Regions from separate parts of the Staphylococcus sp. M0911 genome, predicted to be linked through region 2. Evidence: riboswitches for the same ligand, from Rfam matches in the RefSeq annotation. Region 2 holds a riboswitch; each other region holds the start of a gene.
The links. Region 2 has a riboswitch for S-adenosylmethionine ahead of ssp1_RS09140 (methionine ABC transporter ATP-binding protein). Riboswitches for the same ligand answer to the same signal wherever they lie in the genome.
Positions count from the first base shown of each region.

Region 1: linked by a shared signal. The riboswitch ahead of ssp1_RS02885 (Na+/H+ antiporter NhaC family protein) and the one ahead of ssp1_RS09140 (methionine ABC transporter ATP-binding protein) in region 2 are both predicted to bind S-adenosylmethionine.
Region 3: linked by a shared signal. The riboswitch ahead of metK (methionine adenosyltransferase) and the one ahead of ssp1_RS09140 (methionine ABC transporter ATP-binding protein) in region 2 are both predicted to bind S-adenosylmethionine.
Region 4: linked by a shared signal. The riboswitch ahead of metX (homoserine O-acetyltransferase MetX) and the one ahead of ssp1_RS09140 (methionine ABC transporter ATP-binding protein) in region 2 are both predicted to bind S-adenosylmethionine.

Region 1 is NZ_CP022881.1:624,982-633,308, forward strand. It holds gene hutI (imidazolonepropionase) at 1-845, shown strand, start outside; gene ssp1_RS02870 (amidohydrolase) at 998-2,119, shown strand; gene ssp1_RS02875 (SDR family oxidoreductase) at 2,210-3,091, shown strand; gene ssp1_RS02880 (hypothetical protein) at 3,339-3,911, shown strand; SAM riboswitch class I at 3,965-4,062, shown strand; gene ssp1_RS02885 (Na+/H+ antiporter NhaC family protein) at 4,142-5,437, shown strand; gene ssp1_RS02890 (SRPBCC family protein) at 5,637-6,149, shown strand; gene ssp1_RS02895 (MurR/RpiR family transcriptional regulator) at 6,237-6,998, opposite strand; gene ssp1_RS02900 (alpha-glucoside-specific PTS transporter subunit IIBC) at 7,207-8,327, shown strand, end outside.
Region 2 is NZ_CP022881.1:1,894,932-1,903,258, reverse strand. It holds gene ssp1_RS09165 (arsenate reductase family protein) at 1-273, shown strand, start outside; gene gcvH (glycine cleavage system protein GcvH) at 450-830, shown strand; gene ssp1_RS09150 (toprim domain-containing protein) at 1,137-1,523, shown strand; gene ssp1_RS09145 (thioredoxin family protein) at 1,516-1,812, shown strand; SAM riboswitch class I at 1,870-1,972, shown strand; gene ssp1_RS09140 (methionine ABC transporter ATP-binding protein) at 2,063-3,088, shown strand; gene ssp1_RS09135 (methionine ABC transporter permease) at 3,081-3,776, shown strand; gene ssp1_RS09130 (MetQ/NlpA family ABC transporter substrate-binding protein) at 3,795-4,604, shown strand; gene ssp1_RS11915 (hypothetical protein) at 4,693-4,857, opposite strand; gene ssp1_RS09125 (CsbD family protein) at 5,019-5,189, shown strand; gene popT (polyprenyl-phosphate transporter PopT) at 5,244-6,104, opposite strand; gene sufC (Fe-S cluster assembly ATPase SufC) at 6,426-7,187, shown strand; gene sufD (Fe-S cluster assembly protein SufD) at 7,293-8,327, shown strand, end outside.
Region 3 is NZ_CP022881.1:1,019,912-1,028,238, reverse strand. It holds gene ssp1_RS05170 (transaldolase) at 1-193, opposite strand, end outside; gene ssp1_RS05165 (hypothetical protein) at 449-754, shown strand; gene crcB (fluoride efflux transporter CrcB) at 893-1,255, shown strand; gene ssp1_RS05155 (fluoride efflux transporter FluC) at 1,255-1,611, shown strand; gene ssp1_RS05150 (aldo/keto reductase) at 1,670-2,506, opposite strand; gene ssp1_RS05145 (NERD domain-containing protein) at 2,658-3,566, opposite strand; gene metK (methionine adenosyltransferase) at 3,686-4,885, opposite strand; SAM riboswitch class I at 4,994-5,109, opposite strand; gene pckA (phosphoenolpyruvate carboxykinase (ATP)) at 5,263-6,855, shown strand; gene ssp1_RS05130 (alpha/beta hydrolase family protein) at 6,888-7,637, opposite strand; gene ytkD (RNA deprotection pyrophosphohydrolase) at 7,648-8,121, opposite strand; gene yidD (membrane protein insertion efficiency factor YidD) at 8,182-8,327, shown strand, end outside.
Region 4 is NZ_CP022881.1:12,606-20,932, reverse strand. It holds gene dnaB (replicative DNA helicase) at 1-663, opposite strand, end outside; gene rplI (50S ribosomal protein L9) at 695-1,141, opposite strand; gene ssp1_RS00075 (DHH family phosphoesterase) at 1,138-3,105, opposite strand; gene ssp1_RS00070 (YybS family protein) at 3,120-4,058, opposite strand; gene metX (homoserine O-acetyltransferase MetX) at 4,603-5,568, opposite strand; SAM riboswitch class I at 5,634-5,739, opposite strand; gene ssp1_RS00055 (AzlD domain-containing protein) at 5,842-6,171, opposite strand; gene ssp1_RS00050 (AzlC family ABC transporter permease) at 6,168-6,860, opposite strand; gene serS (serine--tRNA ligase) at 7,188-8,327, opposite strand, start outside.

The sequences.
Region 1 (8,327 bases), 1.2 Mb from region 2:
TACTAACAATGATTCAACATGGTGTTTTAGGTGTTGAAAGTAAAAGTGGTTATGGTCTAGATAAAGAAAATGAATTGAAACAATTAAGAGTATCTAATCGTTTAGCAGAGAAATACGGTTTAGATATGAGACACACCTTCCTAGGACCACATGCGGTTCCAGAAGAAGCGGAGTCTAATGAGGCGTTCTTAAATGAGATGATTGAACTTTTACCAGAAGTTAAAGAATATGCAGACTTTGCAGATATCTTCTGTGAAACAGGTGTATTCTCAGTTGAAGAATCTAGACATTATATGCAAAAAGCGAAAGAGGCAGGATTTAAAGTTAAAATTCATGCTGATGAAATTGATCCACTTGGTGGTCTAGAGTTAGCTATTGATGAAAATGCAATTTCTGCTGATCATCTTGTTGCTTCAAGTGCAGAAGGTAAAGCTAAATTAAAAAATAGTGACACAGTAGCCGTATTATTACCAGCAACGACATTCTATTTAGATAAAAACGATTATGCAGATGCAAGAGGCATGTTAGATAATGATGGGGCTATCGCTATTGCAACTGACTACAATCCTGGTAGTAGCGTAACTAATAACTTACAATTGGCAATGGCAATAGCCGCATTAAAATTAAAACTTTCACCAAATGAAGTTTGGAATGCTGTAACAGTTAATGCAGCAAAAGCAATTGATTTAGACGCAGGTACAATCAATGAAGGTGACAAAGCTAACATTGTTATTTGGAATGCGCCGAACCATGAATATATTCCTTATCACTTTGGTATCAACCATGCTCAAAAAGTGATTAAAGATGGTAGAGTCATTGTGGATAATGAATTTTCATTAGACTAGGACAAAGTGTTCATTGATATGACCGTGCCGACGTTGTCGGTACGGTTTTTTGTTTATAATAAAAGGAGAAAAAATATATTTTTAGAAAAGTTTGACAATTATGTTAGTATATATAGAAAAATAGTTTTAGGTTGAAAGGGATGGAGATATCAATGACTGGTTATACAGATTACGTGAATTGGCGACGTACATTTCACCAATTCCCTGAAATATCAGAGGAAGAATATGAAACTACGCAACGACTTAAACGTATATTAGAAGCACATGATATAAAAATTTTAGATTTACCGTTAGATACAGGATTAATTGCAGAAATTGGACAAGGGGACCAAATGATTGCGATTAGAACTGATATAGACGCACTACCTATCAATGAGCAAGTTGAACATGAATTTACATCAACCAATCAAGGTGTCATGCATGCGTGTGGTCATGATATTCATATGGCAAGTATATTAGGGGTTGCAACACAATTGAAAGCCCAAGAGAGTGAATTAAATGGTCGAGTGAGAATCATATTCCAAGCGGCTGAAGAGCTAGGTCATGGAGCTAAAAAGGTAGTAGATACAAGGGCATTAGATGGTGTGAAAGCAGTATTAGGATTCCATAATTATCCAACGATGGACATTGGTGACTTTGCTATAAAGAAAGGGCCTATTACGTCTGCTGTAGATCGCTTCGAATTTGAGATTAAAGGAAAAGGGGCACATGCTGCTAAACCAGAACAGGGTAATGACCCAACCGTTGCTTTAGGTCAACTGATTAATAGTTTACAAACGATTGTAAGTAGAAATTTATCTGCTTTTGATAATGCAGTTGTTACTATTGGTGAAATTTCATGTGGAAATACATGGAATGTCATTGCCGATCAAGCCTATGTACAAGGGACTGTCCGTTCATTTAAACCAGAACATAGAGCATATATCGAACAACGAATGAATGATATTGCTGATGGTTTAGCACGAACATTTAATATACAGGTAGATTGCCGATATACACGACTTCCTGGAACAGTAATTAATGATGATGAATTAACTGATATGGCGATAGAAGTAGCAAAAGATATCGGTTATCATGTCTCAATGATGGATTTACCATTAACGATTGGTGAAGACTTTTCAGGTTATACAGAAACGTATCCTGGTGTATTTGCATTCATAGGATCTAATAGTGAGTATGACTTACATCATCCTTTATATGATCCAGATGAGCGTATTTTAGAAAAAGTGCCAACTTATTTTGTGACACTGGCGAAACGTCTTCTGAATCAATAGTCACTATACATTGTATAAAGATAATATGATTAACATCTGGATAACCTTGGGTATATGACAACATATACAAATTGAGGAGATGAATTTAAAATGTCAGCACAAGATCCTAGAAATAAATTCAAATCAACAGACTATGAAAAACAAGAGCAGCCACTTCCAGGCTTGCAAAGTCAATTAACACCTGAACCCGATTGTGGTGAGACATCATACGTCGGACACGGGCGATTAAAAGGATATAAAATGTTAGTCACAGGTGGCGATTCTGCCATTGGACGCGCAGCAGCTATTGCTTATGCTAAAGAAGGCGCAGATGTTGCGATTAATTATCTTCCAAGTGAAGACAAAGACGCACAAGACGTTAAACAAGTGATTGAAGAAGCGGGACAAAAAGCAGTGCTAATACCTGGTGATATACGTGATGAACAATTTAACTATGACATGGTCGAAGAAGCACATCAACAGCTTGGTGGACTTGATAATGTAACATTAGTCGCTGGACATCAACAATACCATGATGATATTCGAGGATTTGATACTCAATCATTTAAAGAGACATTTGAAACCAATGTATATCCAATATTTTGGACAGTACAAAAAGCATTAGAGTATTTACAACCTGGGGCATCAATTACTACAACGTCATCTGTTCAAGGATATAATCCAAGCCCTATCTTACACGACTATGCCGCTTCAAAAGCTGCCATTATCTCATTGACGAAAAGTTTATCAGAAGAGCTTGGCGCAAAAGGTATTCGTGTCAATTGTGTGGCACCAGGACCATTTTGGTCACCTTTACAAATTACTGGTGGACAACCACAACGTAATATTCCGAAATTCGGTAAAAATACACCACTTGGCCGTGCAGGTCAACCTGTTGAACTATCAGGAACATATGTACTTTTAGCATCTGAAGAATCAAGTTATACAACCGGACAAGTCTTCGGTGTGACAGGCGGCATTCAAATTAACTAATGAATAGCAGTTGGTCGATAAAGTGTTAATACTTTATCGACCATTTTTTTGTGACAAATTATATGATAACTATATCCAATTTTATTATGAATTTGGAATAAAAATATGTTTAATGTAAAATAAAAATATAAAATTATTAACCTTTTTAAAGAATGGAATTTAATTAAAGAATACAGATATATCTAAGGGATAGGTAATTTATACGACAAATTGCAATAGAAATCTTATATCTAAAGGAGATAATAACATGGTGAAAGATACGTTTATAAGGATTGCTCCGTTCATAATAGGTATAATCGCTATAGTTGTATTTTCATTATTTACTACGAATCAATGGTTTTTAATCATTTTATTACTTTTATTTGCTTTAACCAATGCATTAAAAAATCTGTATTTTGTTAATAAAAATATTAAAAATCATATCATATGGATTAATAAAACAATCGACCGGTTATTAGGTATTATTATCGGTTGTTTATGGATTGTATTTTTTATGATGATATTATTTCAACAAAATTATACATGGATTACTTTCTTAATTGTATTGGTAACTATGACGTTTGTTTTTTATATAGAAACTAAATTACAAATTGAAGATGATACGCAAAGGAAAAACCATCGAGATTATAAAGTCATCTCTAAACAACGTGAACAACAATTAAAAATACTGATAATTAGTATGACAATCATTTCTATTATTTTAATGATGGTATCACTTTATTTAAAATGGTGGGTCGCCTTTGGTATAGCTATTGCAATATTATTCGTAGTTGCTGTTGCATTAATTATTTATGAAAAATATTTTACGACGAAGTTATAATTTATGATTGACGTCGTAGGAATTATCTTGTAACGTAAACGTTAAATATGAATCACTTATCAAGAGAAGTGGAGGGACTGGCCCTGTGAAGCTTCGGCAACATTGAATCATGTGCCAATTCCAGTAACCTATCTAGGTTTGAAGATAAGGGGATAATCGTTGTAGATGGACCTCTTTTCTTTATTATAAAGTAAAGAGGTATTTTTTTATTTAAGGAAGTAGGTCTAATAATGAAAGAAACAAAAAAGGGTAATGCTTGGGCGTTATTTCCGTTATTATTATTTATGTTGTTATTTTTAGGTGTAGGTATCATATCAGGTGATTTCACGACAATGCCTTTAAATGTTGCGATAACGATTACGGTAATCGTTGCTTTGTTGATGAATCGCAAAGAAAAATTTGCTACTAAAGTTGAAGTGTTTACTAAAGGTGCAGGTCATTCAAATATTATTTTAATGATGCTTATCTTTATTTTAGCAGGCGCTTTTTCAACGACGACAGAGAAAATGGGTGGCGTGACTTCAACTGTAAATTTAGGGTTGTCACTTATTCCTGAAAACTTAATTATAGTCGGTTTATTTATCATTTGTATGTTTGTTTCCATTTCAATGGGAACATCAGTAGGTACAGTAGCAGCAATTGCACCGGTAGGATTTGGATTTGCACAAGCTACAGATGTATCTGCAGCTTTAGCTATGGCTACAGTTGTTGGTGGCGCTATGTTTGGAGATAATCTTTCTATGATTTCTGATACTACGATAGCGGCTGTACGTACACAACATACGAAGATGAAAGATAAATTTAAAGTAAACTTTAGAATTGTTTTGCCAGGTGCGATATTAACCATAGTTGTACTATTTTTCCTAACAAATGGAATTTCCATGGATCATTCTAAAAGTTATGATTTCCAATTAGTTAAAGTCATTCCGTATTTATTGGTGTTGATACTAGCGCTAGTTGGTGTCAATGTGATTATCGTCCTTATTGGTGGGACAGTTTTATCTGGAGTCATTGGCCTTATTGATGGCTCATTTGGTTGGAAAGGATTACTAAGTGCTGTATCTAAAGGAATTATAGGTATGGAAGATATTGCTATGATTGCCTTATTAATTGGTGGTTTAGTAGGACTTATTCAACATAATGGCGGTATAGATTGGTTGTTAAATGTAGTCAGAGGTCGCGTGAAATCTAAACGAGGAGCTGAAATAGGCATTGCCAGTTTAGTAAGTGTGGCAGATATTGCAACAGCTAATAATACTATTTCAATCATTATGTCAGGACCATTAGCTAAAAATATTGCAGATGAATATGATGTTGATCCACGTAAATCAGCTAGTATTTTAGATATATTTGGTGGGTGTTTCCAAGGCTTATTACCATATAGTCCTCAAGTGATTTCAGCTGCAGGAGTAGCGGGCATCTCACCATTCTTACTCGTTCCTTATAGTATTTATCCTATCATGCTTGGTGTATGCGGATTGATTGCTATTTTAATTGGTTATCCAAAATTAAAAAACAAAGCATAAAACGATTATAAACTGAGACGATTTAGTCTCGGTTTTTTAATTGATAAATAGAACAATACAGAGAAAATGTTTCAAGTCAGTGTTTTAATGGTAAACTAGACTAAATGTGTAGAAGCGCAATCTTTTTTAATGTATAAATGTTTGGAAGTTTGAACAAATACGTTAAAATAGTATTAAGAGTGAAAGTAGGTGACTGAAAGTGGCAAAGTATAATGTGGAAAATGAATATGTAGAAATTGATATTGAACGTTTATTAAAATATTCACCAGAAACAATTTATGAAGCTTGGACGAAAGAAGATATTCTCAAACAATGGTTTATGACGTCGAAACGTACGAATAAATCATTTGAAGCTGATGTCCAAGAAGGTGGTAAGTATCGTATCGTTGATAGTAGAAATGGTAAACAAAATATTATCGAAGGTACATACGAAGAATTAGTCATGGATGAATTTATTAAAATGACAATAGGTATGCCAGGCTTAAGTAACGAGGAGGATATTATAGAAGTAGAATTCTTCGAACGTGAATCAGGTGGCACCCAAATGTTCTTCTATTATCAATCATATATGGAACGTGAAAGAAGATTAACCAATCTTGAATACAAACAGAAAAAGAAAGAATACCATGATTCAACTGCGCATGGATTTGAACTTATGTTTGACAAAATGAATGCAGTATTAGAAGAAATTGAAGAACAGAAAAATAATTAATTTGAATTAATCAATAGTAATATATAAGCCAGTAAATGAATTTAAGAAAGTTCATTTACTGGCTTTTTATCTTTATAGACAAAATGATTATTTGAGTTCACCTTTTTCTTTCCGTTCATTATATTTTCTGAGCAGTGTTTCAAAGAAAATATGATAACTAATAAAACTTGAATAATCAGTGCCATCATTTAAATAGAATGTATTACTAGATACATACACATTATAATTTGCTTGTTGGGCTAACGTATTATCTTTCATCGTTGTGACTGAGATAAAATATTTTTGTCTCAATTGCAATAGCTGTGTTACTTCTTTTAATTGATAAGTTTCACCAGATAGCGAAATGATAAAGAAAAGGTCTTGCGGTACGGTTTTGTTTAAGACCATTTTTAATTCGTGTTCATCATAAAGAATAATGATGTTTTTATGCATTGTTAATAATATTCTTTGTGCTTCTTCAGCCACATTGATTTGAGCTCTACCCGTTCCATATAAATATATCGTTCCGGCATCATTCATTTTATTAGTTAGTAGCTCATAATCTATACGATCTAAATAATTAAATGTATTTTCAATTTCCTGTCTAAATGATTCGATAGAGTCAGAAGGTAATTGATTTTTCTTTTCACTTTCAAATTTTAAAAATGATTTGAAGTCGCTATAACCATCAAATCCTAATTTTCGTGTAAAGCGATGTATTGTAGCGTTTGAAGCATGTGTATGTTGTGCCAAGTCTTGAATTTTTAAATTTTTACATAAATCAACATGGGTATTAACGAAATTCGCAATTTGTAAATCATTGTCATTAAGTTGATTAAAGTTCGCATTCACACGTTCATCTAGAAACATGACGACACCTCATTTATTAGTGTTGAAAAAATTTTCATCATAAGAAAACATAATCTGATTATACAAAATACTTTCAAAATGCGTCAATGACGTTGTGGTTATGTAAGCGTTTACTATATATTAGAAATAAGATATGACATTGAAAGGAATGATTTAAACTCATTTTCAATGTGGAACAGAAAGAAATTGGGATATGGAGGTTATTATAATGAATGCAATCAAACGTTTTGGTAGTGCAATGATTGTACCTGTCTTGATGTTTGCTTTCTTTGGGATTGTACTGGGGTTTGCAACATTATTCAAAAATCCAACTATTATGGGTGGTTTAGCAGACCAACATACATTTTGGTTTAAATTTTGGTCAGTGATAGAGTCTGGTGGTTGGGTTATATTTAACCACATGGAAATTGTATTTGTAGTAGGGTTGCCACTATCTTTAGCTAAAAAAGCACCAGGCCACGCAGCACTAGCTGCATTAATGGGCTATTTAATGTTTAATACATTTATTAATGCGATATTAACACAATGGCCACATACATTTGGTGCCAATTTAGAAAAAGGTGTTGAAAATGTTACTGGCCTAAAAGCAATTGCTGGTATAGAAACATTAGATACCAATATTTTAGGTGGAATTATTATTTCAGGGATTATTACATGGATTCATAATCGTTATTATAGTAAACGTCTCCCAGAAATGTTAGGCGTATTCCAAGGATTAACATTTGTAGTGACGATTTCGTTCTTTGTGATGTTACCTGTCGCGGCAATTACTTGTGTGGTATGGCCTACAGTTCAACATGGTATTGCGTCAGTACAACACTTTATTATCGGATCAGGATATGTAGGTGTGTGGTTATATCATTTCTTAGAAAGAGTATTGATTCCAACCGGTTTACATCATTTCATTTATGCACCTATTGAAGTGGGCCCTGTCGTTGTCAATCATGGACTTAAAGCGGAATGGTTGCAACATTTAAATCAATTTGCAGAGAGTAGTAAGCCATTAAAAGAACAATTCCCGTACGGATTTATGTTACAAGGTAACGGAAAAGTATTCGGTTGTTTAGGTATTGCATTGGCAATGTATTCCACAACACCAAAAGAGAATCGAAAAAAAGTGGCTGCATTATTAATACCGGCAACACTTACAGCTGTAGTCGCAGGTATTACAGAACCATTAGAATTTACATTCTTATTTATTGCACCATATTTATTCGTATTGCACGCATTACTTGCAGCAACAATGGATACAATCATGTATGGTTTTGGATTAGTAGGTAACATGGGCGGTGGTGTTTTAGACTTCTTAGCTACAAACTGGATACCACT
Region 2 (8,327 bases):
GAACCTATTGATATCGTTCAACATACACCTACGAAAAATGAATTTAAAGAAATAGTAGATAAAACTGGTGTAGATACTAAAAAATTATTTAATACGCACGGTGCCAAATATCGTGAATTAGATTTAAAAAATAAATTAAATGACTTATCAGACGAAGAACGTTTTGAATTACTTGCTTCAGATGGCATGTTAGTGAAACGTCCGTTAGCTATATTAGGTGATAAGATTACATTAGGCTTTAAAGAAGAAGAATATAAAAATACTTGGTTATAAAAGTAGATTGTTTCAAATTATAAAAAGTGAACTTTCATTTTAATAAAGTTATAAAAATAGCAATTTACATTTTTAAACCCGAATATTTTAAGGTTTAAAATTTTTAGATAATAGTTGATTGATAATTGCGGGTATGGCATCATTAAAATGTACTTAAAATTAGGAGGGGATTTATCGTGGCAGTACCAAACGAATTTAAATACTCTAAAGAACACGAATGGGTTAAAGTTGAAGGAAATGTAGCGACAATTGGTATTACTGAATATGCTCAAAATGAGTTAGGTGATATCGTATTCGTTGAATTACCTGAAACTGATGATGAATTAAACGAAGGCGACACTTTCGGTAGTGTTGAATCTGTAAAAACTGTATCTGAATTATATGCACCAATTACTGGTAAAGTAGTTGAAGTTAATGAAGAATTAGAAGATAGTCCTGAATTTGTAAACGAATCACCATATGAAAAAGCATGGATGGTTAAAGTAGAAATTAGCGACGAAAGCCAAATTGACGAATTATTATCAGCAGATCAATATTCAGAAATGATTGGCGAATAATATTAGTAAACTCCTCGATCTCGTATCAAGGAGTTTTTTTAGTGTTTTTTAAATCTTTAGATTTTGGAAACACTTATGCCATTGCGAAAGCAAAGGCGACCCGAATGCAAGGAATATATAAGCAAGAGTACATACAATTTGATGAACTTAGATTAAAAAACATTTATGACATTTGTAAAAATGATATTAACAGTGTAATAAAATGGTTAATTCATTTTAAGTTTTTGCAGTATATGTTTTATAAGCAGAATCCTCGTGGAAATGAATAGTGATAGTTAATTTTCGATTTTTAAAGGGTGAATACTTATGACTATTGTGAACAAAGTAATCATTGTTGAAGGTAAATCTGATAAAAAACGAGTGCAGCAAGTCATCGCAGAACCGGTAAGTATTATCTGTACGCATGGTACTATGAGTATAGATAAGATCGATGATATGATAGAATCACTTTATGGTAAACAAGTTTTCGTCTTAGCTGATTCAGATGACGAAGGGGATCGAATTAGAAAATGGTTCAAACGATATTTAAGTGAGTCTGAACATATTTTTGTAGATAAAACATTTTGCGAAGTGGCAAACTGTCCTAAAAATTATTTAGCACATGTACTTACCAAACATGGATTTAATTGCAAGAAAGAGAAATCCCTTATACCTAATTTAAAAACTGAAAGGTTAGTTTTAGTGAATGAGTAAATCTATAGAAATAGACGATGTGACAGAAAATTTTGGAGAAGAAAAACATCTTATTTTCGGGTATACGCCAACATGTGGAACGTGTAAAGTGTCTGAAAGAATGTTGGATATAGCAAATGAAATCTTGAAACTCCCCGTTAAGAAAATCGATATGAACTTTCATCCGAAATTTAGTGAAACACATCAAATTATGTCAGTACCAGTATTAATGTTAATGAATAAGGATAAAGAAGTGAAAAGGTTGTATGCATTTAGGTCTGTTCCTTATTTGTTAGAAAATTTAAAATAATTATTGACGAATCTCTACCGTGATGGTAGGATTAAATAAAATTAAATCATGCAAACACTCTTATCGAGAGAGGTGGAGGGATGTGCCCTACGAAGCCCGGCAACCGTCTTATATAGAAATGGTGCCAATTCACATAAAGGTAAACTTTAGAAGATGAGAGAAAGATATTTTAAAATGCTTTCTCAAACAGTCTAAAGTTTTGAGGAAGCATTTTTTAATTTGTATTAGTTATAAACAAGGAGGCATTAACGTGATTGAGTTAAAACAAATCGTGAAACGATATCATACGAAAAATAAAGACGTACTCGCTGTAGATCACGTTGATTTAAACATTCAATCCGGTTCCATTTTTGGGGTGATTGGTTTTTCTGGAGCAGGTAAGAGTACTTTAATTAGAATGTTTAATAATTTAGAAGCACCCACTTCTGGAGAAGTTATTATTGATGGAGATAATATAAGTCAATTATCGAAGTCAGATTTACGTAAGAAACGCCAAAAAGTAAGTATGATTTTCCAACATTTTAATTTACTATGGTCGAGAACAGTTCTTAAAAATATTACATTCCCACTAGAAATTGCAGGCTTATCTAGAGGAGAAGCTAAACGTAAGGCCAATGAATTAATAGAACTTGTAGGGTTGAAAGGTCGAGAAAATGCATATCCATCTGAGTTGTCTGGTGGACAAAAACAAAGAGTGGGTATTGCTAGAGCATTAGCCAATGATCCGACAGTATTGCTTTGTGATGAAGCAACGAGTGCACTTGATCCTCAAACTACAGATGAAATTTTAGACTTATTATTAAAAATACGTGAGCAACAAAATTTAACAATCGTGTTAATCACGCATGAAATGCAAGTCATTCGCCGAATATGTGATGAAGTTGCAGTTATGGAAAACGGACGAGTGATAGAACAAGGTCAAGTAAGCCAGGTATTTGAAAATCCACAACACGAGGTAACACGACGATTTGTAAAAGATGATTTAAATGAGGATTTTGAAGAGTCATTAGATGCATTAGAACCATTAGATAACAATGCATACATAGTTCGATTAAACTTTAACGGTGAAAATACAACTCAACCGATTATATCGTACATTACGAAAACACATCAGATTGAAGTCAACATTTTGGAAGCTGACATTAAGAATACAAGAAATGGTACGTTAGGATTTTTAGTCGTCCATATACCTTTTATAAGTTCTGAAAATTTTGAAGATTTCAAAAATAATCTTCATGAGAAACATGTGAATGTGGAGGTGTTAAGACATGGGTAAGTCAGTTGGAGAAATACTCCAAGAAATGATTACAATGCCAAACGTCCAATGGCCAGAAGTTTGGCAAGCCATTGTTGAAACACTTTATATGACTGTTGTATCAACAATATTTGCTTTTATATTTGGATTGATTTTAGGTGTTTTATTATTTTTATCAGCTAAGAGTCATTCGAAAGTTGCAAGAATTTTTTATTCAATTGTTTCATTTATAGTGAACTTATTTAGAGCGATACCGTTCATCATTTTAATCCTTTTATTAATACCATTTACAAGTGTTGTATTAGGTACAATAAGTGGTCCAACAGGTGCATTGCCTGCCTTAATCATAGGTGCAGCGCCATTCTATGCTAGATTAGTAGAAATTGCTTTCAAAGAAATAGATAAAGGGGTAATTGAAGCAGCATGGTCTATGGGTGCTAATACTTGGACTGTAGTAAGAAAAGTATTACTACCTGAAGCAATGCCGGCGTTAGTATCAGGCTTGACAGTAACAGCAATTGCATTAGTAGGATCTACAGCAATTGCCGGCGTTATTGGTGCGGGTGGTTTAGGTAACTTAGCATACTTAACTGGTTTCACTCGAAATCAAAATGACGTTATTTTAGTTTCAACAGTTTTCATCTTAATTATTGTATTCATCATCCAATTTATTGGTGATTGGGTTACAAATAAAATTGATAAACGCTAAAGAAAAGGGGATAAATCAATGAAGAAAATTTTAGGTATTTTATTATTACTATCTTTAACCGTAGCATTAGCAGCATGTGGAGGTAAGGATGATGACAAGACGATTAAAGTCGGAGCTTCACCTGCACCACACGCAGAAATTCTAGAAAAAGCCAAACCATTATTAGAGAAAAAAGGTTATAAATTAGATATTCAAACAATCAATGACTATACAACGCCTAACAAATTATTAGATAAAGGTGAATTAGATGCCAACTTCTTCCAACACACACCTTACTTAAAAACTGAAAGTAAAGAAAAAGGATACAAAATTGAGTCAGCTGGTGACGTAGAATTAGAACCAATGGCAGTTTACTCTAAAAAATACAAAAGTTTAAAAGATTTACCTAAAGGCGCAACAGTATACGTATCTAACAACCCTGCAGAACAAGGTCGTTTCCTTAAATTCTTCGTGGATGAAGGATTAATTAAAATTAAAAAAGGTGTTAAAATTGAAGATGCAAAATTCAGTGACATCACTGAAAATAAAAAAGATATCAAATTTAATAACAAACAATCAGCAGAATTCTTGCCTAAAATCTATCAAAAACAAGATGCAGATGCAGTGATTATTAACTCAAACTATGCTATTGATCAAAAATTAAATCCTAAAAAAGATTCAATCGCATATGAAAAAGCTAAAGATAATCCATATGCTAACTTAATCGCAGTTAAAGATGGACATAAAGATGATAAGAAAATTAAAGAATTAATGAAAGTTTTACGTTCAAAAGAAATTAAAGACTACATTAATAAAAAATATGATGGTGCCGTTGTGCCAGCAGAATAATGATTGAAACAGTAAAATCCTCAAGACGAAAATGCTTGAGGATTTTTGTATATTTAAATGTTGATTCAATCCATAGTTATCCAATAGCTCATTTTAATATGTTATAAAATAACAATATTAATGAAGCAATGAGTAGAAGTACAGAAGGTAACATGGCATTATGATTAGGCTTAGTGAATTGATTTTTAATAATTAAAATTAAAGATATTAATATTAATAAAGTTGCTAATAAATGAATGATCAATACTAACATTAAACCACTCCTTTCTTGCAAGCATAACATAATGAAAAAGGCATTATTTTCATAATAAACACTCAATTAATATAAATTTTTTGATAATAAATGTTTATATAGTACGAATAGTGGTATAAATTAATCATAATAACTTACAAAATAAATTCTAGGAGGAATTCATCATGGCTGAAGATAAATTCGAACAAGCAAAAGGTAATGTAAAAGAAACTGTAGGTAACGTAACTGATAATGAAAACCTTGAAAAAGAAGGTAAAGAAGATAAAGCTTCTGGTAAAGTTAAAGAAGCAGTAAATAACGTTATCGACAAAGTAAAAGGTAACAAAGAATAATTAATAAATAATCAAAAGGCTCTCATACACCAAAGTGTTTGAGAGCCTTTCTTTTTATATTTGTTCTTCATTTTTAGCAGTTATTTGTCCTAAGACATAGCTAACGATAAAGCCAATAATTAAAGTGACAATTGAAATGATCCATGTCAAAGCGGAATGAGGTAAACCTGGATAGACGGCAAATATAGATCCAATAACGAAGCCTATAATTAATGCAAATGTCATGGTTGTATGATGATGTAACAAGTATTGGATTAATTTACTTGAAACTAAGAATCCAGTTAGGATACCTAAACCTACAATTAAAAGTATGGGTAAAGCGTTGAAATTAAATTTTACTAATTCAGATATAGCAAACATTACAGTACCATAAGCACCAAATATAAGTAACATAAATGAACCAGAGATTCCTGGTAAGAGCATTGCACTAGAAGCGCATATACCTGCAATATAATATTTAATAATAAGACTAGTAGATAAAGATAATGTTTCTCCTGTGTGCTTGTCTCCACCATTAAGTAAAGTCATAATCACTAATATTGCGATGCCAACCAAAACTACAATGTAATGCTTTGCTTTGAAAGTAGATTTAAAACGTGACACTTTAAGAAGGTAAGGAATAATACCGATGATTAAACCAGTAAAAAAGAACATCGTTGGAATTTCATGTGTACTAAGTAAATAGTTAAATAGATTACTTAATATACCGATTGCTAAAAGCATTCCTATTATAATAGGTAATAAAAATTTCAAACTAGGCCAAAATCTTCTAGAAAATAAGCCACTGATGGAACTAATAAAACCATCATAAATGCCAAGTAAAAGTGCTATAGTACCACCACTAACACCAGGTACTAAATCACTCGTACCCATACCAAAACCTTTTAATACATTAATCCATTTAAAGTTTTTCATTAATGTCTCCTTTCTTAACCCTAAAAGGTTAAAGTGTATAATAACATAATTCATTGGTTTGGGTTAAATAAAACAACTATTTGTCTAAAAAGTGTCTATTGAGAAAGATGCATATTTCGTTATCATTTGAAATAACTAAAAACAATAGATGAAAATCGTTTTTTGAAAAGAATAACTCTAATTTACGGTTTTAAAAAGTTTATATTCTCCTGTAAGTACGTTATAATGAACAGGATTGAAAATTCCAAAGGCTTTTTGACTACAGATTAAAATTATTATAAACTAGTTAAGAAAACTTTATATTTTATGGAGGGAATATAAATGTCATCAACATTAGAAATTAAAGACCTACACGTGTCTATTGACGATAAAGAAATTTTAAAAGGTGTTAATTTAACAATTAATACTGGGGAAATTCATGCCATTATGGGACCAAATGGTACTGGTAAATCAACGTTATCATCTGCAATTATGGGTCATCCAAGCTATGAGGTAACACAAGGTGAAGTGTTACTTGATGGTGTTAACATTTTAGAATTAGAAGTTGATGAAAGAGCTAAAGCAGGATTATTCTTAGCAATGCAATATCCTTCTGAAATTACAGGTGTTACTAACGCTGATTTCATGCGTTCAGCAATCAATGCTAAACGTGAAGAAGGACAAGAAATCAACTTAATGCAATTTATTAAAAAATTAGATAAAGAAATGGATTTCTTAGATATTGACCAAGATATGGCACAACGTTATCTAAATGAAGGTTTCTCAGGCGGAGAGAAAAAACGTAATGAAATCCTACAATTGATGATGTTAGAACCTAAATTTGCAATTTTAGATGAAATTGACTCAGGTTTAGATATCGATGCGTTAAAAGTAGTATCTAAAGGTATTAATCAAATGCGTGGAGAAGATTTCGGTGCATTAATGATTACTCACTATCAACGTTTATTAAATTATATTACACCAGACAAAGTACATGTTATGTATGGAGGTAAAGTAGTTAAATCTGGTGGACCAGAGTTAGCGAAACGCCTTGAAGAAGAAGGTTACGAATGGGTTAAAGAAGAATTTGGTGCAGCTGAATAATCGATATTGATACATCGATTGTAAGCTCGTTGAGATGTTCGTATAAATGATGAAACTGAACATTGACTTATTAATACTATTTCATCAAGTGGGAGGATAAGAGTTATGACAACTGAAACTTTGAACATTTCTGAAGAACAACTTGTTGATTATTCAAAAGCGCACAATGAACCTTCTTGGATGACAGAATTACGTAAAAAAGCGTTGAAATTAACAGAAACTTTAGAAATGCCAAAACCTGATAAAACAAAATTAAGAAAATGGGACTTTGATAGTTTTAAACAACATCACACTGAAGGTAGTGTATATCAAAGTTTAGAAGAATTACCTGAATCAGTTAAGAAGATTATCGATGTTGAAAATACTGAAAACTTAGTTATTCAACATAATAATGATTTAGCGTATACACAAGTTTCTGAACAAGCTAAAAATGATGGTGTCATTATTGAAGGTTTATCAGAAGCACTTGTTAATCATAGTGATTTAGTTCAAAAATATTATATGACAGATGCTGTAAATGTTGATGAACATCGTTTAACGGCTTTACACACTGCTTTAGTGAATGGTGGCGTATTCGTATACGTACCTAAGAATGTAGTCGTTGAGCATCCGGTACAATATGTTGTGTTACATGATGATGAAAATACAAGTTTTTATAATCATGTCATCATAGTTACTGAGCAAAGTGCAGAAGTAACTTATGTCGAAAACTATTTATCAAATGCAAGCGGTGAAGGAAATCAAATTAATATCGTTTCTGAAGTTATCGCAGGTGCAAATTCTAATATCACATATGGTTCAGTAGACTATTTAGATAAAGGATTTACTGGACATATTATTAGAAGAGGTACTACTGAAGCGGATGCATCAATTAATTGGGCTTTAGGATTAATGAATGAAGGAAGCCAAATTATTGATAATACAACTAACTTAATGGGTGATCGTTCAACAAGTGAACTTAAATCAGTTGTAGTCGGTACTGGCGATCAAAAAATCAATTTAACTTCTAAAATTGTTCAATATGGTAAAGAGACAGATGGCTATATCTTAAAACATGGTGTAATGAAAGAAAATGCATCTTCTGTATTTAACGGTATTGGCTACATCAAACATGGTGGTACTAAATCAATTGCTAACCAA
Region 3 (8,327 bases), 880 kb from region 2:
CTTCAAATGAAATTGAAGCATCAGGAATTTCTCTCACTGCTTCTTCAGCAAATGCTTTATAATCTGTTACACCAGCTTTTGCCATTAAACTTGGATTAGTCGTAAATCCGTCTACTTGTTTATTTTTGTATGCAGCTTTCATTTCTTCGATATCTGCACCATCAGCAAATACCTCTACATTTAATTGTCTCATTACGAATTCCTCCTTAACCGATAACATTGCTTAAACATCAATGGTCACATTATTTAAGTATGTAAGCTTGATTATTTAACTTAACATCATTAATGATTTATAAATAATTTATAACATGCTTTTGAAATGTAAGCGAATTATTTGCCTATATCATAGGATTTCATATTTCACCATATTTTTTATATTAATTTATACTATTCTCATATCCTAAAAAATGGTAGTATATTGTAATGATAACCATCTAGGAGGATGCGCATGTCAAAATCTAAAATTTACTTTTATATTACATTACTACTATTAGCGATAAGCTTTTTCTTTAATACAAACAACCCATTTCTGAATAGTGTTTTAGGTTCATTCGTTAAATTGGTCATCGCATGTAGTGTGATCAACGTCATTATTTTGATTGCTTCTGTGATATTTGCAGATAAATCTATCAAACACGCGCGTGAAAAACAAGATTGGATAAGAATTGGTAGTAAGTTATTGCCTATTCTTATTTTCATTGTGATTATCATTCATATTTTATCTTCATTACATACATATGGTTTCCTTTTTTAAAGTATTTATGTAATGTGGACGTATACAAATCAACCTTTTCCATGAGAATTGGTTGATTTAGTTTTATATATGAAATCCAATCATTCTAGATATAGAATTATATATTTTGTGACTGACCAAATTGAAGGGATTAAAAAAATGCAATATTTATTTATTTTTATTGGTGGCGCCTTTGGTGCATTAATGAGATATCTGTTTTCTTTCTTTAATCATGGACATGACATACCTATAGGCACATTAAGTGCCAATTTAATAGGTGGCTTTTTTATGGGATTTTTGTCGGCTTTAACTATTAAGTTATTTAACAATAATCCTTTATTAAAAAAAGCTGTCACTACTGGATTCATGGGAGCATTGACTACTTTTTCTACATTTCAATTCGAACTCGTTCAAATGTTTAATCAGCAACAATGGGCGTTATTAATCTTTTATGCTTTGATTAGTTACATCCTATGTATCCTTTTATGTTTATTAGGCAAGAAATTAGGTGAGCAGATATGATAATGACAATGGTATTAGTTATGCTGGGCGGCGGTATTGGTGCGATGAGTCGTGCGTTGATATCAAATTACTTCAATCACTTTAATACCAGATTACCTGTTGGTACTTTGATAGTTAATATTGTTGGATGTATGTTAATTGGTGCCATATCAGGCTTATCACTTCACATCAAATGGATGAATCCATTCTTCATCACAGGTATTTTAGGCGGGTTAACAACATTTTCAACCTTATCTAATGAACTTGTAGGCATGGTATCTCCTCAATTTAAGCCTATACCTTTTATTATTTATACGCTCTTGCAATTTGTTGGTGCCTTTGCAAGTTGCTATTTTGCATATCATTTATTTCAATAACTAATGATATTCATTAAAACCACGTCCCCTGTTCGATTGAGGACGTGGTTTTGTCATATTATTTCCCATTAAATTCTGAAGGGTCTGGCCCAATTCTTTTATTTTGATTTAGGTCATCTAATTTTTTCATTTGGTCATCATTTAATTCAAAATCTAATATATTTAGATTTTCGTCAATACGGTGAGGTGTTACTGATTTAGGAATTGTGACTACTTGATGTTGATAGTTCCATCTAATAATCACTTGTGCTGGCGTTTGCCCAACTTCTTGTGCTACTTGATTAACTACTTCATCATCTAATATTTGCGCGTTCATTAATGGTGACCAAGATTCCATCACAATATTTTGAACATCTAAATATTGTCTCAACTCTTTTTGAGTTAAGTATGGATGGAACTCAACTTGGTTAATTACAGGCTTAATAGATACTTGAGCTAGTAACGCTTCAAAATGATCTACATTAAAGTTACTCACTCCAATATTTTTAACACGCTCTTGTTTATATAAATCTTCCATACCTTGCCATGTATCTATCATTAGGGCTTCATTCGTACCCGGCCAATGCATTAAATACAAATCTAGATAATCTAAATCTAACCTTTTCAAACTATTTTCGTAGGCTTGTTCAACATTTTCTCTACCATAATCTTCTAACCATAATTTTGAGGTAATAAATAAATCCTCACGTTTTAAGCCTGCAGATTCAAGCCCTTCTTTAATACCTTGTCCTACCTTTTCTTCATTACCATATACCTTTGCTGTATCGATACTTCTATATCCATTTTCAATTGCGTATTTAACAGCTTTTGTACAATCATCATTATTTTCAACTCTAAATGTACCTAGACCAACTTTCGGCATCGTATGACCATTATAAAATTTAATATTATCCATACATTCCCACTCCTTAAATACAATTTCAATATTCTATACCCTATGAAAGTAGATAAAACTCAGATTAAACATAAGTCATATAAATTTCAATATCTGTGCTCAAAACTAAAAAAGCTAGTAGAGATAAAATCCCTACTAGCTTCGTTGATATTTAATTAAATGATTCGATTTGTTCCATGATTTGTTGTAAATCATCGACATTATATTGAATACGTCCATGGAATACAAATTTGTTAAAGAATTCATCTAGTTGTTCAGGTCCAACTAATACTTTGACATTACTATTTTGAGCATAATTAGAAATAGTAACATCTCCTTCATTTTTAGGGTTAAAGTAAAGAATAGATGTTGGTGTATACTTAGTATTTAATTTACTTTGTAAGTCACCAGCTACATTCTGTATTTGTTGAATCTCATCTGAATAGTTTATAAATGATAATGATTTTTCGTCACTATTTTGATCAAGTACTAATGTTTGAGGCGTTCCTTTATCTAATTCCAACGTATTAAATACTTGTTCCATTGTTGGTAGCTCAGAAAATTGAGCGCCACTAATACCATTATATACATGACCTTTTAATAATTGAGAATCAATAATATATAATCCAGTACGTGTAAGAACGAGATGACTAATTCTTTCAATCTTATTTAATTCATTTGTCGGTAAGAAAATATTAGCCATGATATGCATATCTTCAGGACGAATACGTTTTTCATTGACTAAACGCTCACGAATACCAATTAATCGCATATCAGTTACATATTCACTATGGTTTTTAGAAAATAGCTTTAATGCATCAATTTCTCTTTCTTTACTATTTACTGTAGCTTCATAATCTTCTTTTTGTTTCGTAACTGTCTTTTTATTCTCAATACGTTCTTTTTCCAAAGCTTCTTCATGAGATGCCTTTATACTTTGTTCTTTTTGTTGGTATTCTTCTTCTGTTTGTTGCTTAATCTTTTTCTTACTATTTAATGCAATTAAAAATAGTACAAAAAAGATAATTGCAATAACTACTGCAACAATTAACCCTATACCAATAGGTGAAGATAAACTCATCACATCAACGCTCCTTTTATATGATCAATACAATTAATTATAAAACATAATCAAGACATTTTCGACATCTTGTCGCAATTTATCTTATTATATTTCAAACATCTCACATGCTATTTTGTTTAAGCCTTGTTAATCGTATCTTTTAAAACGTTGACTTTATCCAATTTTTCCCATGGTAATAATACGTCAGTACGTCCAAAATGACCGTATGCAGCAGTTTGTTTATAAATAGGTTGTTTTAAATCTAACATTTTAATGATACCAGCTGGTCTTAAATCAAAGTTTGCTCTAACTGCTTCTACTAATTCAGACTCAGACACTTTACCTGTCCCGAACGTATCAATAGCTATAGATACTGGTTCAGCTACACCAATAGCATAAGCAAGTTGTACTTCACATTGTTCAGCTAATTCTGCAGCAACAATATTCTTCGCTACATATCTTGCAGCATAAGCGGCAGAACGGTCTACTTTAGTTGGATCCTTACCACTGAAGCAACCACCACCATGGCGTGCATAACCTCCGTACGTATCTACAATAATCTTACGTCCTGTTAATCCAGCATCCCCTTGTGGTCCACCGATTACAAAACGTCCTGTAGGATTAATATAGAATTTCGTCTTATCATCCATTAATGATTCTGGAACAGTTGGATAAATGACATGTTTTTTAATATCGTTTTGAATTTCTTCTAACGATTTATCTTCAGCGTGTTGTGTTGATACAACAATAGTATCAATGCGTTTAGGTTTATCATTTTCATCATATTCTACAGTGACTTGAACCTTACCATCTGGACGTAAATAATCTATAATGTCATCTTTACGTACATCTGATAGACGTTTCGCTAATTGATGAGATAAGAAAATAGGTAACGGCATATAAGTATCTGTTTCGTTTGTAGCATAGCCAAACATTAATCCTTGGTCACCTGCACCAGTTGCTTCAATTTCTTCTTCAGAAATATCATCACGGTATTCTAATGCTGTATCAACACCTTGAGCGATATCTGGTGATTGTTCATCAATTGCAGTTAAAACCGCCATTGTTTGTGAATCATAACCATATTTGGCACGTGTATAACCAATATCTTTAATTGTCTCTCTTACTACTTTTGGAATGTCAACATATGTCGTTGTTGAAATTTCACCTGAAATTAATGCCATTCCGGTTGTCACTGTTGTCTCACAAGCGACACGTGCATTAGGGTCGTCTTTAAGAATTTCGTCTAAGATTGCATCAGATACCTGATCAGCAATTTTATCTGGATGTCCTTCAGTTACTGATTCTGAAGTAAATAATCGTTTATTGTTAGTCATGTTTTGCTCCTTTTAAAATATATTACGATAATTCTCTTTTATATGAGCTAAATAAAAGAGCCTTCTACTACTACCTAGATAGAGTGAAGGCTCTTATACGTCCATTCGCTCTTATCGTTCAGACATTATGTGTCTGCAAACGGTTTGGCACCTTTCTTTTTATATGTAAAAAGAGGTTGCTGGGTTTCATTGGGTCCATGTCCCTCCACCACTCAGGATAAGAGAATCCGTTAAAATTAATACTACCTAATAAGAGAATTAATGTCAATTTATGATTTAAGTTATTTTAGTAATAATTTACGGTGGATTAATTAAATTGATATGTTATACTATTGAAATGTAAAGGCTTACATTATAACTATCTGGAGGGATTAAGTATGTCGATTGATACATACTCTGAAACGTCAAAAATTAAACAATTATTAGAAAAACCATCAACGAAGTTTCAACTATCAACAACTCAACTTTACAATAAGATCTTAGATAATAATGAAGGTGAACTTACTGAATTAGGCGCTATTAACGCAAGCACTGGTAAATATACTGGTCGCTCACCAAAAGATAAGTTTATCGTTACTGAACCTTCATATAGAGATAATGTAGATTGGGGAGACGTCAATCAACCTATCGATGAAGAAACATTCTTAAAACTTTATAATAAAGTATTAGATTACTTAGGTAAAAAAGATGAACTATATGTGTTTAACGGCTACGCAGGTAGTGATAAAGATTCACGTTTAAAATTAACTGTCATTAACGAATTAGCATGGCATAATTTATTTGCACATAATATGTTCATTCGTCCTGAATCTAAAGAAGAAGCAAAATCAATCAAACCTAACTTTACGATTGTATCAGCACCACATTTTAAAGCTGATCCTGAAGTTGATGGTACGAAAACTGAAACGTTTGTCATTGTATCATTTAAGCATAAGGTTATTTTAATCGGTGGCACAGAATACGCTGGTGAAATGAAAAAAGGTATCTTCTCAGTAATGAACTACTTATTACCTATGCAAGATATTATGAGTATGCATTGCTCTGCTAACGTAGGAGAAAAAGGCGATGTCGCATTATTCTTTGGGTTATCAGGTACAGGTAAAACAACGTTATCAGCTGATCCTGAAAGAAAATTAATCGGTGACGATGAACATGGTTGGAATAAAAATGGTGTGTTCAACATTGAAGGTGGTTGCTACGCAAAAGCGATCAATCTTTCAAAAGAAAAAGAACCACAAATTTATGATGCTATTGAATACGGCACTATCCTAGAAAACACAGTCGTTAAAGAAGATGGTACTGTTGATTTCGATGATAATAAATTCACTGAAAATACAAGAGCGGCATACCCTATTCATCATATTGATAATATTGTATTACCTTCAAAAGCAGCACATCCTAATACGATTATCTTTTTAACTGCAGATGCATTTGGTGTGATTCCTCCAATTTCAAAATTAACTAAAGATCAAGCAATGTATCATTTCTTAAGTGGATTCACGTCTAAATTAGCAGGTACTGAACGTGGTGTAACTGAACCAGAACCATCATTCTCTACTTGTTTCGGCGCACCATTCTTACCACTACATCCAACTGTTTATGCAGACCTATTAGGTGAATTAATTGATAAACATGATGTTGATGTGTATTTAGTTAACACTGGATGGACTGGCGGAAAATATGGTGTTGGTAGAAGAATTAGTTTACACTATACGCGTCAAATGGTTAACCAAGCAATCTCAGGTAAATTAAAAGATGCAGAGTTTACAAAAGACTCAACATTTGGTTTAAATATTCCAGTTGAAATCGAAGATGTACCAAAAACTATTTTAAATCCTATTAATGCTTGGAGCGACGCTGAAAAATATAAAGCACAAGCAAATGATCTTATCCAACGATTCGAAGATAACTTCAAAAAATTCGGCCCTGAAGTGGAACATATTTCTGACAAAGGTGCTTTCAATAAATAAAAGTAAAGCGCGGCAGACTTAAATCTGCTGCGCTATTTTTTGTTTGTTTCTATTTGAGTCATCCATTTATGTATATACGTTAAAGTTTCTTGCAAAGCAAATGGTCGAGGTACATGTCCTTCTTCCATTTGATAACATGTATCATAAGGTGCACCAATATCTTTCAATTGTCGTTCTAGATAATAAGCTTGATGAATACCTACCTGTTTATCTTTACCACCATGTACAATTAAAATCGGTGGACTTTGCGGTGTAATATATTGTATCGCTTCTCTAACTTCATATGCTTCATGATCTTTTTTAGGATGTCCTACCATTCTTCTCAGCATCCCTCTTAAATCCACACGCTCTTCATACATTAAATGTATATCAGAAACACCACCCCAAATGATATAACTATCAACTGGTAAATCTTGAAATGTTAGCAAGCCTTGCAACCCACCACGAGAAAATCCAATCATATGTATAAACGCGTTGGGATATTTTGAATGTAATATGCGTATAAGTTCAGTGACATCATTTAAATCTCCTCGATAAAACTCATCTTTACCTTCACTACCATTATTACCTCTATAATAAGGGCCTACAACAAGTGTGTGCTCATTGGAAAATTGCATTAAACGAGCTGCTCGTACCCGACCAACTTGTCCTTTTCCGCCTCTTAAATAAACCACGATTCGATTAACTTTACTATATGGTGTCATCATTAGTGCTTTCACTTTTAGATGATCAACATCATAAGTGATTTCATCAAACTGGTGCGTAGCTATTTCAATCGGCATTCTTTTCATTTTAATAAAGTCCAAGTGAAGTCACCCTTTCAAAACAGTGTAAAATGGCGTCATCTTGTAGCAAAAAACTACGTTCACTATATGGTATGTCTTTAATAGAAGTAAAAAGACAAGGGCCATCTGTTTCTAAATAGTCAGTTCGATTGGCTAAAGATGAAACTTGAATAAAATAAACATCTTTGACGAGCCTAGTGGCATCGTTAGTTTTCACAGTATATTGAGCAATATACTGCATTTCTTCTACATATGCGCCGGTTTCTTCATATAATTCTCGTTGGATAGCATCAATACTTGATTCTCCATGTTCTCTTTTGCCGCCAGGAAATTCAATACCTCTATTTTTATGTCGAGTAAATAATAACTTCCCTTGGTATACTGGTATTGCAAGAACGTGATTACCTGTTGGATTATCTGTATTCGCTTTATATGTTAACTGCACTTCTCTTTGGTCTTTATCTAAAAACTTCAAGTACATCACATTCCTTTATAATATGTTAAAATAACTGTATTCAAAATTCTGGTTGGAGGCTTTTTTATGAAAAAAATATTTCTAGCCTTGATACATTTTTATCAACGCTATATATCTCCATTAACACCACCTACTTGTCGCTTTTATCCTACATGTTCAGAATATACGCGTGAAGCGATTCAATATCATGGTGCTTTCAAAGGATTATATTT
Region 4 (8,327 bases), 560 kb from region 2:
AAGTGCGAAGGCAGTCTTACCAACAGATGGTCGTGCAGCTAAAATGATTAAGTCATTTCGGTTAAAACCTGCTGTCATTTGGTCTAAATCTCTATAACCTGTTGGAATACCCGGTGTTTGACCACTATTTTGATCGAGTTCCTCAGCAGTTTCATACACTTGTCCTAATACATCTCGAATATCTTTAAAACCATCGCTCTCACGTGTTGATGATAGCTCTAAAATACGTCGTTCTGCATCACTCAAGATCGTATCTAATTCTAACTCATCATTGTATCCGTCATTGGCGATACTATCAGCAGTCTGTATTAACTTACGTTTAAGCGCATGCTTAAATACGATATCAGTATAATATTGAACATTTCTTGTTGTAGGAACATTAGTAGATAATTCTGCAAGGTATTGCGGGCCACCCGCTTCACTCAAACTTCCTTCAGTCGTTAATTGATCCATTAACGTCACTACATCAATTTCTTTATTATCTTCATTTAAGTGCATCATCGCACGGAAAATATGTTGATGGGCGCCTCTATAAAATGACTCAGGAAGTAACACTTCCTGAGTTGTATTAATTAATTCCGGATCAATAATAATGGCACCTAAGACAGATTGTTCGGCTTCATTGCTATGTGGCATTTGATTTTGCTCGTACATACTATCCATTATTGATTACACCTCTATTTTCAATCCATCTTTATTGTTCTACTGTATGCACACGAATAGTACCTTCAACTTCTTTATCTAATTTAACAGGTACGTTTGTATAACCTAATGTGTGGATACCTTGTGGTAAATCCATTTTACGTTTATCTAATTTAATGTCATGTTGATCTTTAAGGGCTTGGGCAATTTGTTTCGTACTTACTGAACCAAATAATTTACCGCCTTCACCTGTTTTAGCAGATACTTCAACTTCGATGTTAGCTAATTTTTCTTTTAATGCTTTTGCATCATCAATTTCTTGTTGTCTGTCTGCTTCAGCACGTTTATTTTGTTGTTCTAATTGTTTTAAGTTACCAGGTGTAGCTTCAACGGCGTAATTATTTTTTAATAAGAAGTTATTTGCATAACCTACTGGTACGTCTTTAACTTCGCCTTTTTTACCTTTACCTTTAACATCTTGTGTGAAAATTACTTTCATGCGTCTTCACTCCTACTCATTTGTTCTGTTATTGCTTGTTGTAATTGTACGATGGCGTCTTCCACTGAGACACCTTTTAATTGTGTCGCTGCATTCGTCAAGTGACCCCCGCCACCTAGGGCTTCCATTGTTAATTGTACATTAACTGAACCTAATGAACGGGCTGAGATACCGACTAGGTTGTCTTCACGTTTGGCAACGACATATGAAGCTTCTATACCTTCTAAACTTAACAACTCATCGGCTGCTTGTGCAACTGTAACAGGATGATAAATTTTATCGTCTGAGCCATGTGCAATGGCAACACCGTTATCTTGTACTTCGACTGTTCTAATTAATTCAGAACGATTAATGTACGTATCCACATCATCTTTTAAGAAGTGTTGTGTAAGAATAGTATCGGCACCATGCGCTCGTAAATAACTTGCGGCATCGAACGTTCTTGAACCCGTACGTAATGTGAAGTTTCTTGTATCAACAATAATACCTGCATACATAACAGTAGATTCAAGACGTGTTAAACGCTGTTCAGTTGGTTGATATTCTAGCAACTCTGTGACAAGTTCGGCTGTTGAACTTGCATAAGGTTCCATATAAACCAGTAGTGGATTTGAGATAAAGCTTTCACCACGTCTATGATGGTCAATTACCACTTTACGATTTGCTTTGTTTAAGACATTTTCATCTAGAACCATTTCTGGTTTATGCGTATCAACGACAACAACCGTTGTTTTAGATGTCATCATATCCCATGCATCGTCAGATGTAATAAATCGTTCTTTAAGTTCTGGTTTCTTATCAATTTCATCCATGACACGACGTAATGTTGGATCGATATCAGATTCATTCAACACAACATATGCTTCTAGATTATTCATTAAAGCGAATCTAGACACACCGATGGCTGCACCAATGGCATCTAAGTCAGGTCGTTTATGTCCCATTACGATGACTTTATCGCCTTCGGTTAAGATATCTTTTAATGCGTGTGAGATAACACGTGCTCTTACACGTGTACGTTTTTCCATAGGGTCAGTCTTACCACCGTAGAAACGTACGTTGCCGTTCATGTTTTTAATAGCGACTTGGTCACCACCACGACCTAGTGCTAAGTCTAGACCTGATTGTGATAATTCACCTAAGTCGATAAGATTTTCAGTACCTTCACCGACACCAATACTTAATGTCAATTGTGCTCGGTAACCAACACTTTTCTCACGTAATTGACTTAAAATGTTGAAATTTGAGTCTTCGATTTCCGCTAAGATCTTTTGATTTAAATAGGCTACGAATTGGTCTGAATTATAACGTTTGAAATAAATATTATATTCTGATGCCCAACGACTAATCACACGTGTAACCATTGAGTTAATTTCAGAACGTTGTGTGTCATTCATGTTTTGCGTAATTTCATCGTAGTTATCTAAGAATAATGTTGCAATAATGGGTTTTGAATCTTCATATAATTGGTTCGTTTGCACTTCATCTGTAATATCGAAGAAGTATAAGCAATGTTCATTGCTTGAATAACGTACTCTATAATGATAATTTTCATGTTCAATCTCTACTTCTTGAACTTTCTCCAATTGCTTTAAGATATTAGGAAATATTTCGTTTACCGATTCTGAAATAACATTAGTTGTTAAATGTTCAGACATAAATTGGTTAACCCATTCAATATGGTCGTTCTCATCTAACACAATCATCCCGATCGGTAAGTGTTTAATCGCCTTATTACTACTTGTTGTAATATGACCACTTAAACCATCCACATAACTGTCCATTTTCATAAAAGCTTGTCTTAGCAAGAATCCACTAGCAATAATCATTACTAGTAATATTCCTGCAGCTATGCCTGCCACGATTTGGTTAAATATAAACCAAACGATGACTAATGCTATAGCAGTCAGTACCATTATGATAAATGGTATGAGCAAAGCTTTTTTAGTGGATTGACGGTTCATTCTTCCACCTCTCATCACTTTTTATTATTATTGTTCATTAGTTGTTTTAAATTGATACATAAATCGATGACACCTAATAACCCTACAATGTGAGTCATTGGCGTTAATAATGTCCCTATAACCATTAATATGATAGTTACTACATTCGGTAGTCGCTTCGCTTTTCCGAAGAAATGTATCACGCTCATCCCTTGAATGTACATCACTAATGATAACACAACTTCAAAGTTTAAGACGATACTCTGGAACGTACTTGGTTGGGTCGCAAACATTACACAAAGTAAATCAATAATATAGATTGTTAATAGCGTACGATTCATTTGCCAAGCGAATAGCGGCTTAAATATTGGCGTAGCTACTTTGAATTTGCGCAGGATTGGAAATGTTATGATCAGATTAATTAAAACGAAAAGAAAAACGATAATAATGAGATAACTAGGGAGTTGGACCGTCATTTGGCGGATACTTTCTTCAAGCATCTGTCTGTAATCAGCATCTGCTCCACTTGTTAATAACATGTTATGAACGGTTTCTTTAACAGGGTTAACTAATGCGGCTGCTCTTGGGATTTTATCAAATACTTGTAATAACATGAATCCTATCAATGTCATTAAACTTAGAGATACCGTTGTTACATATAAAATTCTTTCTTTTGTTGCTCTTTCCTTAAGTAATTGTCCAATGATTAAACTCGTTAAAATCACTAAAACCATTATACTTAAGACGAATGTATTACCTAATAATGTTGTAATTATAACTGTTACTAAGGCACTAATTCCAAATGACTGAATAGATTTGTTCCATAATACGACACCTGGGATTGTTGCAAATAAACATAAAATTAAGCCGAGAATAGGTAATACATGTGTTACTAAAGCGACTATCACTAATGCTAATGTACCTATCATAGTTGCTTTAGGTTGTATTTTTGAAAACACACACGCCACTCCCATACTTTTTTGACTATAATTACCATTTTAACCTCTTTGAAAAAAATAAACAATAAAGTACTACTGGTATTTATGTCGGTCAATTCCAGCAGTACTTTAGAGTGAAATAATCTATAGTTTTTACAAATTTTTAATTAAAATTCATTACGATAAACCTTTTAAAAGCAAGCATAGTAATATGAAAATCAAATCATTATTAATAGTAGAATTGGAAATATTACAATTAAATTAACTAGATTAATAAAACTACTTTTTAAAACAAATTCTTTCTTAGTTAGTAAATACATAATTAAGGAAAATATAAATAAAACACAACTAATAAAAAGGAAATATCTACATATATCTAATCCCTTTTCAGATAGATTATTGAAGTTGAATATTATTAATGATGCTATAACTATATAATTCAATGCATTTAATATAATTATCAATTGTTTCATCTCATAGCCACCTATTTAATTTCTCGATTTGTATTCTCTTTATATACTATACTTTTAACATCGATATTCAACCTTATAAAATTAACATTAGAACATGGTTTTAGTCATTATCGTCGAATATGTTTCGCATTTAAAAAGTGATATAAATTAGGCGCCCAATCTTCAAAGTTAAGTAAGAAACCATCGTGACCCACGTTATCTGGTACAAAGAAGTGTCTGTGATATTTAAAGCGTTGCCCTGTCGCTAATACTTGATCATCTGGATACAACAAATCATCTATGAATCCCATCGTTAATACCTTTGTGTCTAATGATTTAAACACTTCATCAACATCATCTCTACCTCTATCAATATTATGACTATCTAAGACGTCCAGCAGTGTTAAATAACATGATAAATCAAATGATTCTTTGAACTTATTACCTTGATGTTGTTGATAACTAACTACCTCTTCAGGCGTGAAGCGTTGATCATAACTTTTAGAAGAACGATAAGTTAAGAATCCTAATTGACGGGCAATACTTAAACCTTCTTTACCACCGATATGAATAGCTTGCCTAGCAATCTCATTAAAGGCACAACTGTACGATGAGGTTTTATCTGTAGCAGCAAGTATGACCGCTTTATCCACTTGGAATCGTCGGTTATAAAGTAATTCTAGTGCTTGCATACCTCCTAGACTACCACCGATTAAAATATCTATTTTATTAAATCCTAGTGCTTCTATCCCCTTCTCAAGTGCACGTACGATATCTCTTAATGTTAAATGATCTGGAAAATGTGGGTCATTATGCTTTGAACTTGAACCAAATGGACTCCCTATCACGTTGAATGTTAAAAATTGATAATCATTAATAGGTATATATCCGCCATCAATAATTTCACGCCACCAACCTGGATGTTCATCTGTACCATATGTAAGATGATTGCCAGTTAGTGCATGGCAAACTAATGCTAATGGTTGTCCAGGATAACCTACATGTTCATATGTTAATTTTAAATTTTGTATCGTTTCTCCTGACTCTGTCGTAAAATGGCCTAATTCTAATGTATCAACTGTATAATTCGACATATATGAATCCATCCTCCTTTAAATAAAAAAGCTTCTTACTCTATGAAAAGTAAGAAGCGGTTCAGTACTTATCATTCGAGTGCTCGTTGGTTTTAGCACCGTACTCGTATTCTTTGTAGCCGGTTGCTGAAGCGTCTATGGGCCAAGTCCCTCAACTTCTCTGAATAAGATTTTATGATTAAGTTTTGAATAAATACATTAATTATCTAAATTTTCTAACTACTTAAATTTTAACTAACTCATTTGCGAAATTCAATATATAGACCTTGATTTCTATAGAAAGAATCTCAACAGAGCGATAAATGCAATACCACCTAAAATCGTCCAGGTTAGACTTCTCGTATAGATGGCTAATAATATAGTTGGTATTAATGCAATAATGAATGGCACATTGAGTGTATAGCCTACACTACCCTCATGTTGTTGAATCAAACCGTCCAAGACGAGTGCTGTAAAAAGTGTAATTGGAATAAAGGATAACCATCGAATCAAAACGTCAGGTAAATTCACTCGTGAAATCATCATAAATGGAATCACTCTGACTAAAATCGTAACAATACCACATAGAATAATAATGATTAACATATGTTGATCTGTCATCATCTGTCCATCACCACCCCTAATGTAGAAGCGACAACCGCAGATATAATAATCGCTACATATGAAGGCATAACAAAGCTTAACGTTAACATCATCACAATGACACATAGAATAAGCACGAGATAGATGTTGATCTTAGACTTTTTAACAGATTCAAATTGAGCAATACCTAAAAATACAAACATAGCCGTAATCGCAAAATCTAATCCTAACATCTCTGGATTCGAAATATATTTGCCGAATATAGCACCAACTACACAAGAAAAGGTCCAAAACAAATATGCTGTAATGTTTAAACCGTGCAACCAACGATCATTAATAGGTTCTCCTTTTACATAAGGTGTGATGGCTACACCAAACGTTTCATCGGTCACTAAAGAACCAAGTCCAATTCGATTCCATAAACTATAAGACTTAAAATTAGGTGCTAACGTCATACTTAATAAAAACATACGTGAATTAACAATAAACGTTGTCAACACTATCGCTGTTATCGGTGTTCCAGCTATGACTAACGCACATATAATAAATTGCGCCGCACCAGCATAAATAATTAAACAAAGTAATATAATTTCTAATAAACTAAACTTTTGAGATGCAGCAACAATACCGAATGAAATACCAACACCTGCATATCCTAATAATGTTGGAATACATTCTTTAACACCTTGTCTAAATGTGAGATGGGTCATCTTGCCTCCCCTTTCTAGTACCAAATGCATTTACGTTTAAATAATAAACTCAAGTCTAATATACAATGATGAAAACGGCAATCACTTTAGACGTCGGTATGTGTGACGTAAGACAACCCTCATTTTAAAAACGTCGTAAATACAGCGTTTATAATATGACAGAATTTTCCGTAAACAATTAGACCCTCCTCTATTTTTGCATCTAAATTTTACTTAATGACCCTCCCCTACCCTCTTACTTTTGATTATTCGCATAAAAAATACGCGGCAATGATGGCTCTTCATTACCGCGCATTGTATAGCTTATTTATTCGCTAACAATCTAAATTATTTAGTTGGCTTTTGAATATGAGTTTTACCACCCATGAATGGTACTAAGGCTTCAGGGATTGTTACTGTACCATCTTCATTTTGGTAGTTCTCAACGATTGCTGCGAATGTACGACCTACAGCTAAACCACTACCGTTTAACGTATGCGCTAATTCAGGTTTAGCTGCATTATCACGTTTGAAACGGATATTGGCACGTCGTGCTTGGAAGTCAGTACAGTTTGAACATGAACTGATTTCTTTGTAGTCGTTATAGCTTGGTAACCATACTTCTAAGTCGTATGTTTTACTAGCACTGAAACCAATGTCTCCAGTACATAAGATAACACGACGATATGGTAATCCTAATTCTTCTAAGATCGCTTCAGCGTTTGTAGTCATTTCTTCTAAAGCATCCCAAGAATCTTCAGGTTTTTCAAAGCGTACCATTTCAACTTTGTCGAATTGGTGTAAACGAATTAAACCTCTTGTATCTCTACCAGCTGAACCCGCTTCACTACGGAAACATGCAGATTGTCCAGTGAATTTTTCAGGTAAGACACCTGGTTGGATGATTTCATCACGATAGAAGTTTGTTAAAGGTACTTCAGCAGTTGGAATTGTATATAATCCTTCTTTTTCCACTTTAAATAAATCTTCTTCGAATTTAGGTAATTGACCAGTACCATACATTGTATCAGCGTTAACTAATTGAGGTACCATCATTTCAGTGTAACCATGTTGTGTTGTATGTTTCGTAATCATGTAGTTCATTAATGCACGTTCTAATTGTGCACCGTCTCTTGTTAGATAAACGAAACGTGCACCAGAAATTTTAGCGGCACGATCGAAGTCAGCCATTTTAAGATCTTCTACGATATCCCAGTGTGCTTTCGCTTCGAAATCAAATTCACGTGGTGTACCCCACTTTTTAACTTCGATATTTTCTTCATCTGAAGCACCTTGTGGCACATCGTCATTGATAAGGTTTGGAATACGACATAGAATGTCTGTCATTTTATTATCAATTTCATTTAATTGTGTATCATATTCTTTAATGTCATCACCTAATTGACGCATTTCAGCAATAACATCATCAGCATTTTCTTTATTACGTTTTTTCTGAGCGATTTCTTCACTTACTTTATTACGTTTCGC